DNA from 4 places in the Ferribacterium limneticum genome. Region 1 is predicted to be linked to each of the others. Evidence: riboswitches for the same ligand, from Rfam matches in the RefSeq annotation. Region 1 holds a riboswitch; each other region holds the start of a gene.
The links. A riboswitch is a leader RNA that binds a small molecule or an ion and turns the genes downstream of it on or off. The one in region 1 is predicted to bind cobalamin.
Positions count from the first base shown of each region.

Region 2: another riboswitch for cobalamin. It lies ahead of cobT (nicotinate-nucleotide--dimethylbenzimidazole phosphoribosyltransferase); the one in region 1 lies ahead of KI617_RS19325 (TonB-dependent receptor).
Region 3: another riboswitch for cobalamin. It lies ahead of cbpA (modified peptide precursor CbpA); the one in region 1 lies ahead of KI617_RS19325 (TonB-dependent receptor).
Region 4: another riboswitch for cobalamin. It lies ahead of bluB (5,6-dimethylbenzimidazole synthase); the one in region 1 lies ahead of KI617_RS19325 (TonB-dependent receptor).

Region 1 covers NZ_CP075191.1:4,025,334-4,027,530, forward strand. Annotated here, with positions in the region: gene cobJ (precorrin-3B C(17)-methyltransferase) at 1-855, shown strand, start outside; cobalamin riboswitch at 903-1,212, shown strand; gene KI617_RS19325 (TonB-dependent receptor) at 1,333-2,197, shown strand, end outside.
Region 2 covers NZ_CP075191.1:161,895-164,091, forward strand. Annotated here, with positions in the region: gene cobU (bifunctional adenosylcobinamide kinase/adenosylcobinamide-phosphate guanylyltransferase) at 1-521, opposite strand, end outside; cobalamin riboswitch at 550-736, shown strand; gene cobT (nicotinate-nucleotide--dimethylbenzimidazole phosphoribosyltransferase) at 923-1,969, shown strand; gene KI617_RS00790 (adenosylcobinamide-GDP ribazoletransferase) at 2,051-2,197, shown strand, end outside.
Region 3 covers NZ_CP075191.1:457,489-459,685, forward strand. Annotated here, with positions in the region: gene ubiD (4-hydroxy-3-polyprenylbenzoate decarboxylase) at 1-976, shown strand, start outside; cobalamin riboswitch at 1,039-1,174, shown strand; gene cbpA (modified peptide precursor CbpA) at 1,283-1,450, shown strand; gene cbpB (peptide-modifying radical SAM enzyme CbpB) at 1,447-2,197, shown strand, end outside.
Region 4 covers NZ_CP075191.1:156,853-159,049, reverse strand. Annotated here, with positions in the region: gene KI617_RS00765 (cobyric acid synthase) at 1-749, opposite strand, end outside; cobalamin riboswitch at 808-1,003, shown strand; gene bluB (5,6-dimethylbenzimidazole synthase) at 1,045-1,791, shown strand; gene cbiB (adenosylcobinamide-phosphate synthase CbiB) at 1,788-2,197, shown strand, end outside.

The DNA of each region.
Region 1 (2,197 bases):
TACATCCGCCTGGTCGCCGATCTGGTGGCCGGCAAGGAGGTGATCAAGAAGTCGATGACCGAGGAGCTCGACCGCGCCATCGAGGCGCTGGACCGAGCCCGCCAGGGCAAGAAGGTGGCACTGATTTCATCCGGCGATGCCGGCGTGTACGGCATGGCCGGGCCGACCTTCGAGGTGCTGTTCCAGGCCGGGTGGACGCCCGACTCGGACATCGAGGTCGAAATCGTGCCCGGTGCTTCGGCGCTGAACACCTGCGCCGCGCTGGTCGGCGCACCGCTGACCCATGATTTCTGCGCCATTTCGCTGTCCGACCTGCTGACACCGTGGCCGACCATCGCCCGCCGCCTCGACGCCGTGGCCTACGCCGATTTCGTCGTCGCGTTGTACAACCCGAAGAGCGGCCGCCGCACCCAGCAGATCGTCGAGGCCCAGCGCCTCTTCCTGCGCCACCGCGATCCGCAGACGCCGGTCGCCATCGTCAAGTCCGGCTATCGCCCCAAGCAGCGCATCGAATTCACCACCCTGGACAAGATGGCCGAAGCTGACATCGGCATGCTGTCGACGGTGCTGATCGGCAATTCCAACACCTTCATCAAGCACGGCCTGATGGTCACGCCGCGCGGCTACGCCAACAAGTACGCGGTAGAGGATGGCGAACGCAACACGCATGCCGGCGAACAAGCCGGCCGTTCGCTGTCCACCGGCCTCAACGGCTGGATGGCGGCCATCCAGCAGAGCGGCAGGAGCGCCGCCGAACTGGCCGCCGAATACCGCCTGCCGGAGGATTACATCGCCGCCGTGCTGCAGACCGAACTGCCGCCGGAAGGCGAGGAGGCCACGGCCGAAAACGGCTGATTTTTTCACCCTTGCCAGCGTCCGGCCTGGCAAGGCTCAGGCAATACCGCCGGACACCCGCAACAGGTGCTTACAGCCTCAAGGGCTGTGGGTGAAACGGGAACGGGGTGCGCGACCCACGCGGTCGCAATGCCCCGGCTGCCCCCGCAACGGTAAGCGAGTGCGGACGCGCCATCAGGCCACTGGGAGATTGATCCCTGCCGCATTGGAATGAAACACGAAGACGAACCGAAGGCAGTGCGATTGCACGACGAGGTGAAGTCGACAAAGTGTCATTTCGATGCGGCAGGGATCGCCCGGGAAGGCGACGCGTCAAGACTTGCCAGCCCGGAGACCGGCCTGTCGCGTCGTACTGCCCGCTTGACGGAGCAGTGTTTTCAAACTGACTGTCTGCGGGGATGCGGATGGCAGCGATCCTGGGCACCGTGTGCGCAGGGCGCAGCGATCCGTGGCAGGCAGTCGTGACTGGAGCAGTCCATGCGACACCCACATTTCACCTTTTGGCAGCATTCGTTTCTTACCCTCACCCTGACGGTTGGCGGTCTCGCCCACGCCGCCGGCATGCCAACCCTGCAGGAAGTCACCGTCAGCAGCGGCCAGCACGACCTGACCGGTGTTGCCGACTCGGCCACCGAAGGCACAGTCACCGCCAGACAGCTCACCAACCGGCCGCTGCTGCGCCCAGCCGAAGCGCTGGAAACCGTGCCCGGCATGATCGTCACCCAGCACTCCGGTGACGGCAAGGCCAACCAGTATTTCCTGCGCGGCTTCAATCTCGACCACGGCAGCGACTTCGCCAGTCACGTCATGGGCATGCCAGTCAATATGGCCAGCCACGCCCACGGCCAGGGTTACATGGACCTCAATTTCCTGATTCCCGAGCTGATCGGCAGCATCCAGTACCGCAAGGGCGTCTATGCGGCCGAGGATGGCGATTTCGCCACCACCGGCTCAGCGCGCATCGACTACCTGCGCAGGCTCGACCAGAGCTTCGTCGAACTCGGCATGGGCCAGCACAATTTCCGCCGCCTGCTCGCCGCCGGCGGACACAGCCTGGGCGACCTCAATCTGGTCGGCGCCATCGAGGTCGGCGGCTACGACGGCCCCTGGGAACAACCGCAGAATCTCGAAAAACACAACGCCGTGCTGCGCCTGACCTCGGGCACCGCAGCCAACGGCTTCGCCCTGACTGGCATGGTCTACAAAGCCGACTGGACGGCCACCGAGCATGTGCCGGAACGCGCCATCACCGGCGGCGAAATCGGTCGCTACGGCGCGCTGTCGCCAAGCGACGGCGGCCGCACGCACCGCCACAGCCTGGCCGGCGATTGGGCACGCACCA
Region 2 (2,197 bases), 350 kb from region 1:
TCGCAAACCGCAGCGACGCGCTGGTTCAGCCGCCCCTGTTCATCGGCAAACAGGCGGGAAACCGGATGCATCGGCACGATGCCCCAGCCCACCTCGTTGGAGACCAGAATGATGCGGCCGGGTAGTTGCGGCAGTAGTTCGATCAGCGCAGTGGTTTCCGTGCGGAACAGCGGGCAGTCGATGGCCTCGCCGGCTTCGGCCTGTGCTGCAGCCTGGCCGGCAAAGAGCAGGTTGGAGAGCCACAAGGTCAGGCAATCGACCAGCACGCAGGTGTCCGGCGCTGCCAGTTCACGCAGTCGGGCCGCCAGGTAAAGAGTTTCCTCAGTGCAGCCCCATTCGGCCGGCCGGCGTTCGCGGTGATGGGCGACACGGCGGGCCATTTCGCCGTCGAGCGCCTGTGCCGTGGCGAGGTAGGTCACCTTCATGCTTCGGTCGTTGGCATATACGCGTGCCCGTTGTTCGGCCAGCAGGCTCTTGCCCGACCGGGCACCGCCGAGAATCAGTTCTTTCATGGCCGGCATTTTGGGTGAAGGCCGGCCCGGCGGCAACCGGTATAATTTTGCCTTCGACAATACGGAACCCGGTGCGAGTCTGACTCAATTCCGGGGCGGGCCCGCCGCTGTAATCGGGGACCGATGCCGCAACAGCCACTGCAATGGGGAAACAGACCCGGCGGGAAGGCGCGGTAAAGGGACGATCCGAAAGCCAGAAGACGTGTCGAAACAAGAAACGCCAACAAAATAATCCTGGCGTTGTTGTGCCGCCTTGCCGTACGCCTTGTGCTGTCTTCGGCGGCACGCCTAGCCAGGACCGCTTTGCTTCATGTTGTTGGTGTTTCTTGATCGTGGAAGCCTGTGGACAGGGCTTCGCGGCAGCGTTGGCCAAACGTTGTCGCGAGGCCCTTTTGCTTTTGGAGAATCGGATGCATTCGTTTGAAATTTCTACCCCGGACTGCGGTCTGGAAACTGCCCTGCAAAACAAGATCGACCGCAAGACCAAGCCGCTCGGCGCGCTAGGTCAGCTTGAAAAAGTCGCCAAAAAAATCGGTCTGGTTCAGCAAACGCTGAGCCCACAACTGAACAACCCGCAAATGCTGGTTTTCGCAGGCGACCATGGCGCAGCCAAGGCTGGCGTCTCGGCTTACCCGCAGGACGTTACCTGGCAGATGGTCGAGAACTTCCTGGCCGGCGGTGCTGCCATCAATGTCTTCGCACGGCAGAACGGGCTGGGCCTCTCGGTCGTCGATGCCGGCGTGGCCCACGATTTCGGCCAGCGTACCGGTTTGGTCGATGCCAAGGTGGCGGCCGGCACGGCCAACTACATCGAGCAAGCCGCCATGACGGCTACCCAGTGCGAACAGGCGATCAATAACGGCGCCGCCATCGTCCGCCAACTGGCAGCGAACGGTTGCAATGTCGTGGGCTTCGGCGAAATGGGCATCGGCAATACCGCTTCTGCCTCGCTGCTCACGCACTGCCTGACCGGCCTGCCACTGGCCGAATGCGTCGGGCGCGGCACCGGGCTGGACGATGCCGGCCTGGCGCGCAAGCAGGACCTGCTCGAACAAGCCTTGATCCGCTACCGCGCAGGCGGTGGCGATGACGAAGCATTCAAGGTGCTGGCCGAGTTTGGCGGTTTCGAAATTGCCACCATGGTCGGCGCCATGCTGGCGGCGGCCGAAGCGAAGATGGTGCTGCTGATCGACGGCTTCATCGTCGGTTCGGCTGCCTTGGTGGCTTCCCGTCTGGCGCCAGCCCTGCTCGGCTACTGTGTCTTCTGCCACCGTTCCGCCGAGGCCGGTCATCGCACGCAATTGCTGGCGATGGGCGCCGAGCCGCTGCTGGACCTTGGCCTGCGCCTCGGCGAAGGCACTGGCGCCGCGCTGGCTTATCCGCTGGTACAGGCGGCCGTGAATTTCCTCAACGAGATGGCCAGCTTCGAATCGGCCGGTGTGTCGGACAAGGAATAAGCAGGCCAATAGAAACCGTAATTCCCGTACCCCAAGGGCACTTCCTGCGGGACGAGAAAGCGGGAATCCAGGAATTCCAGAATGATCCGTCGCGAGCTTGAATACTTCTTCGGCGCCATCCGCTTCTTCACGCGGCTGCCGGTGCCCGGCTGGGTCGGGCATTCGGCCGAGGCGCTCAACCACTCGGCCCGCTATTTCCCGGCCGTCGGCCTGTTGGTCGGCGGCATC
Region 3 (2,197 bases), 650 kb from region 1:
CAAGGGCCCGCACAAGAACCGGCAGAACCTCGGCATCTACCGCCAGCAGGTGCTCGGGTCGAACAAGGTGATCATGCGCTGGCTGGCGCATCGCGGCGGGGCGCTGGATTTTCGCGAGCATCAACTGGCCAATCCGGGGCAACCGTTCCCGGTCGCCGTCGTGCTCGGCTGCGATCCGGCGACCATTCTCGGCGCCGTGACGCCGGTGCCCGATTCGTTGTCGGAATACCAGTTCGCCGGCCTGCTGCGCGGCGGCAAGACCGAGCTGACGCAATGCCTCGGCTCGACCCTGCAGGTGCCCGCCTCGGCCGAGATCGTGCTCGAAGGCGTCATTCATCCCGGCGAGGTGGCGCTCGAAGGGCCGTATGGCGACCACACCGGCTACTACAACGAGCAGGCCGAATTCCCGGTATTCACCATCGAGCGCATCACCATGCGCCGCGACCCGATCTACCACAGCACCTACACCGGCAAGCCGCCCGATGAGCCGGCCGTGCTCGGCGTCGCGCTCAACGAGGTGTTCGTACCACTGCTGCAGAAACAGTATCCGGAAATCGTCGATTTTTACCTGCCGCCGGAAGGCTGCTCATACCGGATGGCCATCGTCAGCATCAAGAAGGCTTACCCCGGCCACGCCAAGCGCATCATGTTTGGCATCTGGTCCTTCCTGCGCCAGTTCATGTACACCAAGACCATCATCGTGGTGGACGACGACATCGACATCCGCGACTGGAAGGAAGTGATCTGGGCGATGACGACGCGGATGGACGCGACGCGCGACACGACGCTGGTCGACAACACGCCGATCGACTACCTCGATTTCGCCAGCCCGGTCGCTGGCCTCGGCTCCAAGATGGGGCTGGATGCTACCAACAAGTGGCCGGGCGAAACCAGCCGCGAGTGGGGGCGGCCCATCGTGATGGATACCGACGTCAAGAAGCGTGTCGACACGATGTGGCAGGAACTAGGCCTTTAGGACGAATTGACCCGTGGCGCGGCGGCTTGAGAGAATCCGCCCTCCTATCGGCATCGAGATACGGAACACGGTGCGAATCCGTGGCGGGCCCGCCGCTGTAACCGGGGACGAAGACTGCATGGTCGCCAGACCAGCCACTTGCGGGGCATGCCGCGCAGGGAAGGCGCAGCGCTTCGGCTGATCCGGAAGCCAGAAGACGAATCGATGCCAATCAGGAGCCAAGGCAAGGGCTCCGGCTGAATGCATGCGACCAGCGTGCACTCAGCCGGGGCCCTTTTTGTTTTTTGTCTTCCCGAGGAGTGGACAATGTCCCAGATCGTTTCTCAAGTCGCATCCAATACCGTTAAAACCCAGCCGACATCCGCCCAACATGCGCAGCCGGTGGCCCCGACCATCGCTGTTCGCAAGAGCTGCAACCCGGACGGCATCGGCCTCTCGCACTACGTGCTGATGGACCGGAAGGCGGCCAAGTGAGTGCGCTAATCGCCGAGCGTGCCGCGCGCGGCACGCTGTTCCAGCCGGTCGATATCGGCCACCCGGTCTATGCCGCGGTGACCGATCCGCAGACGGCTTTCTGGGCGCTGGTCGACAAGACCCGCGTCCATGAGGCCGGCGGCGACCCGGTCCTGGTCGCCGCCTATGCAGCCAAGGCCGAACAGTTCTCGCAGGAACTGCATGCCCTGCGCTTCGGCCTGAAGCCTTCCGGTGTTTATTTGAACCCGACCGAGCGTTGCAATCTCAACTGCACCTACTGCTATCTGCCCGATACCCAGCGCAGCGGCGGCAGCCACATGCCGGTCAAGACGCTGCTTGATTCCCTGGCCAAGCTGCGCGATTACTTCCGTTCGGTGATGCCGGCTGATCGCAAGCCGCGCGCCATTTTTCACGGTGCCGAGCCGCTGATGAATGCGCCGGCCGTCTTCGAAGCCATCGATGCCTTTGCCGACGATTTCGTCTTCGGCCTGCAGACCAATGGGACGCTGCTCGACGATGCGGCACTCGACTTCCTGACTTCGCGCAATGTCAGCGTCGGCCTGTCGCTCGACGGTCCGGTCTCCGGCATTACCGATGCGACCCGGCGGACCTGGAGCGGCAAGAGCGTGCACGACAAGGTGCTGCGGGCGATGGAAAAGCTGCGCGGTTACGGCTCGTGGAGCGTCATCACGACCTGCACGACAGAGAACTTGCCCCACCTGACGCGCATGGTCGAGCTGTTCCACG
Region 4 (2,197 bases), 350 kb from region 1:
GCCGTCTTTTTGCCGCCGACCGCCGCGGTGGCGATGGCGTCCTCTGCATCAAGCATCAGGCCATGCAGATAGGGCAGGACGCCCAGAACCGGCTTGCCAGTGCGCTCTTCCAGCCAGGTCAGACCCGATTCAAGCAAGGCAATATCGCCGCGAAAACGGTTGATGACAAAACCCTTGACCCGGTTCTGCTCGGAGGGTGACAGTAATTCCAGCGTGCCAACCAGATGGGCAAAGACACCGCCACGGTCGATGTCGGCGACGATGATCACCGGGCAATCGACCGCCTCGGCAAAGCCCATGTTGGCAATGTCGCGGTCGCGCAGGTTGATCTCGGCCGGCGAACCGGCGCCTTCGACCACCACGCATTCGTATTCAGCAGTCAGCCGCGCCCAGGATTCCAGCACCGCCCCCATCGCCCGTGGTTTGTAGGCGTGATAGGCCTTGGCATCGAGATCAATCGCCACCTTGCCGTGGATGATGACCTGCGCCTTCTTGTCGGTGGTCGGTTTGAGCAAGACCGGATTGAAGTCGGTATGCGGCAGAAGCCCGCAGGCCAGTGCCTGCAAGGCCTGCGCCCGGCCAATCTCGCCGCCATCCACCGTCACGGCAGAATTCAGCGCCATGTTCTGCGGCTTGAACGGCGCCACCCGCACGCCCCGCCGCTTCAGGATGCGGCACAGCGCTGCGACCAGCGTCGATTTACCGGCATCGGAGGTAGTGCCTTGGACCATCAGGGAATAACAGGGCATGGCGAGCATATGTGAAAAAAGTCGGTAATTATGGCACCATCGGGGCCGCCCAATTTGATTTGGGCGAGTGTCTCCGGGTGCCGTTCAGCCTGCTGAACGGAGAATCGGGAAGGCGGTGCAATTCCGCCACGTGCCCAACGCTGTGAGGAGGACGGGCGATGCAAGAAGCCACTGGCAGAGGGGAAACCCGGCCGGGAAGGCGCATCGTTCGGTTGAATCCAAGTCAGAAGACCGGCCGGGAGACGAAATTAGGCTGCATGGACAGGCAGCCATCGTTTTTCCACAAGGGGAATTCATGGAAAACCAGATTGACCATTCTTTTTCAGACGCCGAGCGCGCCGCCGTCTATCGCAGCATCTTCAATCGCCGCGATGTGCGCGGCCAGTTCCTGCCCGATCGGGTACCGGACGAGGTGCTCGCCCGCGTCATGCTCGCCGCCCACCATGCGCCATCGGTCGGTTTCATGCAGCCGTGGAACTTCCTGCTCGTCCGCTCGCCCGAGGTCAAGCAGCGGGTCCGCGACATCTTCGCCAAGGCCCATGCCGAAGCGGCCATGATGTTCCCCGAGGGCAAGCGGGAAATCTACAGCCAGCTCAAGCTCGAAGGCATCGTCGAATCGCCGATCAACCTGTGCATCACCTGCGACCGCGAGCGAACCGGCCCGGTCGTCGTCGGCCGCACCCACATCAAGACAATGGATCTCTACTCCAGTGTCTGTGCCGTGCAAAACCTGTGGCTGGCCGCCCGTGCCGAAGGGCTGGGCGTCGGCTGGGTAAGCATCTTCAACCAGCCTGAACTGCAGCAGGCGCTGGGCATGCCGACCGACATCGTGCCAATCGCCTACCTGTGCATCGGCTACGTCAGCCACTTCCACGACAAGCCGGAACTGGAAAAGGCTGGCTGGCTGCCCCGCCTGCCGATTGCCGACCTGCTCTATTACGACCAGTGGGGCCAGGCTGATGTGACACGCCAGGAATCGCTGACCAACACAGTCGCCGCCATGCAGGACGACATCCAGCAGCGGGGCATCTTTCCGAAATGATGCTCGATGGCGCACTCGCCATGCCGGCCGCCGCCCTGGCGGCCGTGCTGCTCGACCGCCTGCTCGGCGAAGCGCGCCATTTCCACCCGCTGGTCGGTTTCGGCAACCTGGCCGCCGCTGTCGAGAAACGTCTGAACAACCGCCGCCTAGTGCCAGGGCTGTTCGCCTGGGCGCTGGTCGTCCTGCCCTTTGTCGCACTGGCTTGGCTGTTGCGCCCCTACGCCCCCTTCGCCGTCGATGTGGCTCTCCTCTACTTCGCGCTCGGTGCGCAGAGCCTGTGCGAGCATGCGGAAGCCATCGCGAAACCCTTGCAGGACGGGCATCTTGACGAGGCACGACAGCGCGTCAGCTGGATTGTCTCCCGTGACACATCGACGCTGGACGAATCCGGCATCGCCAAGGCGGG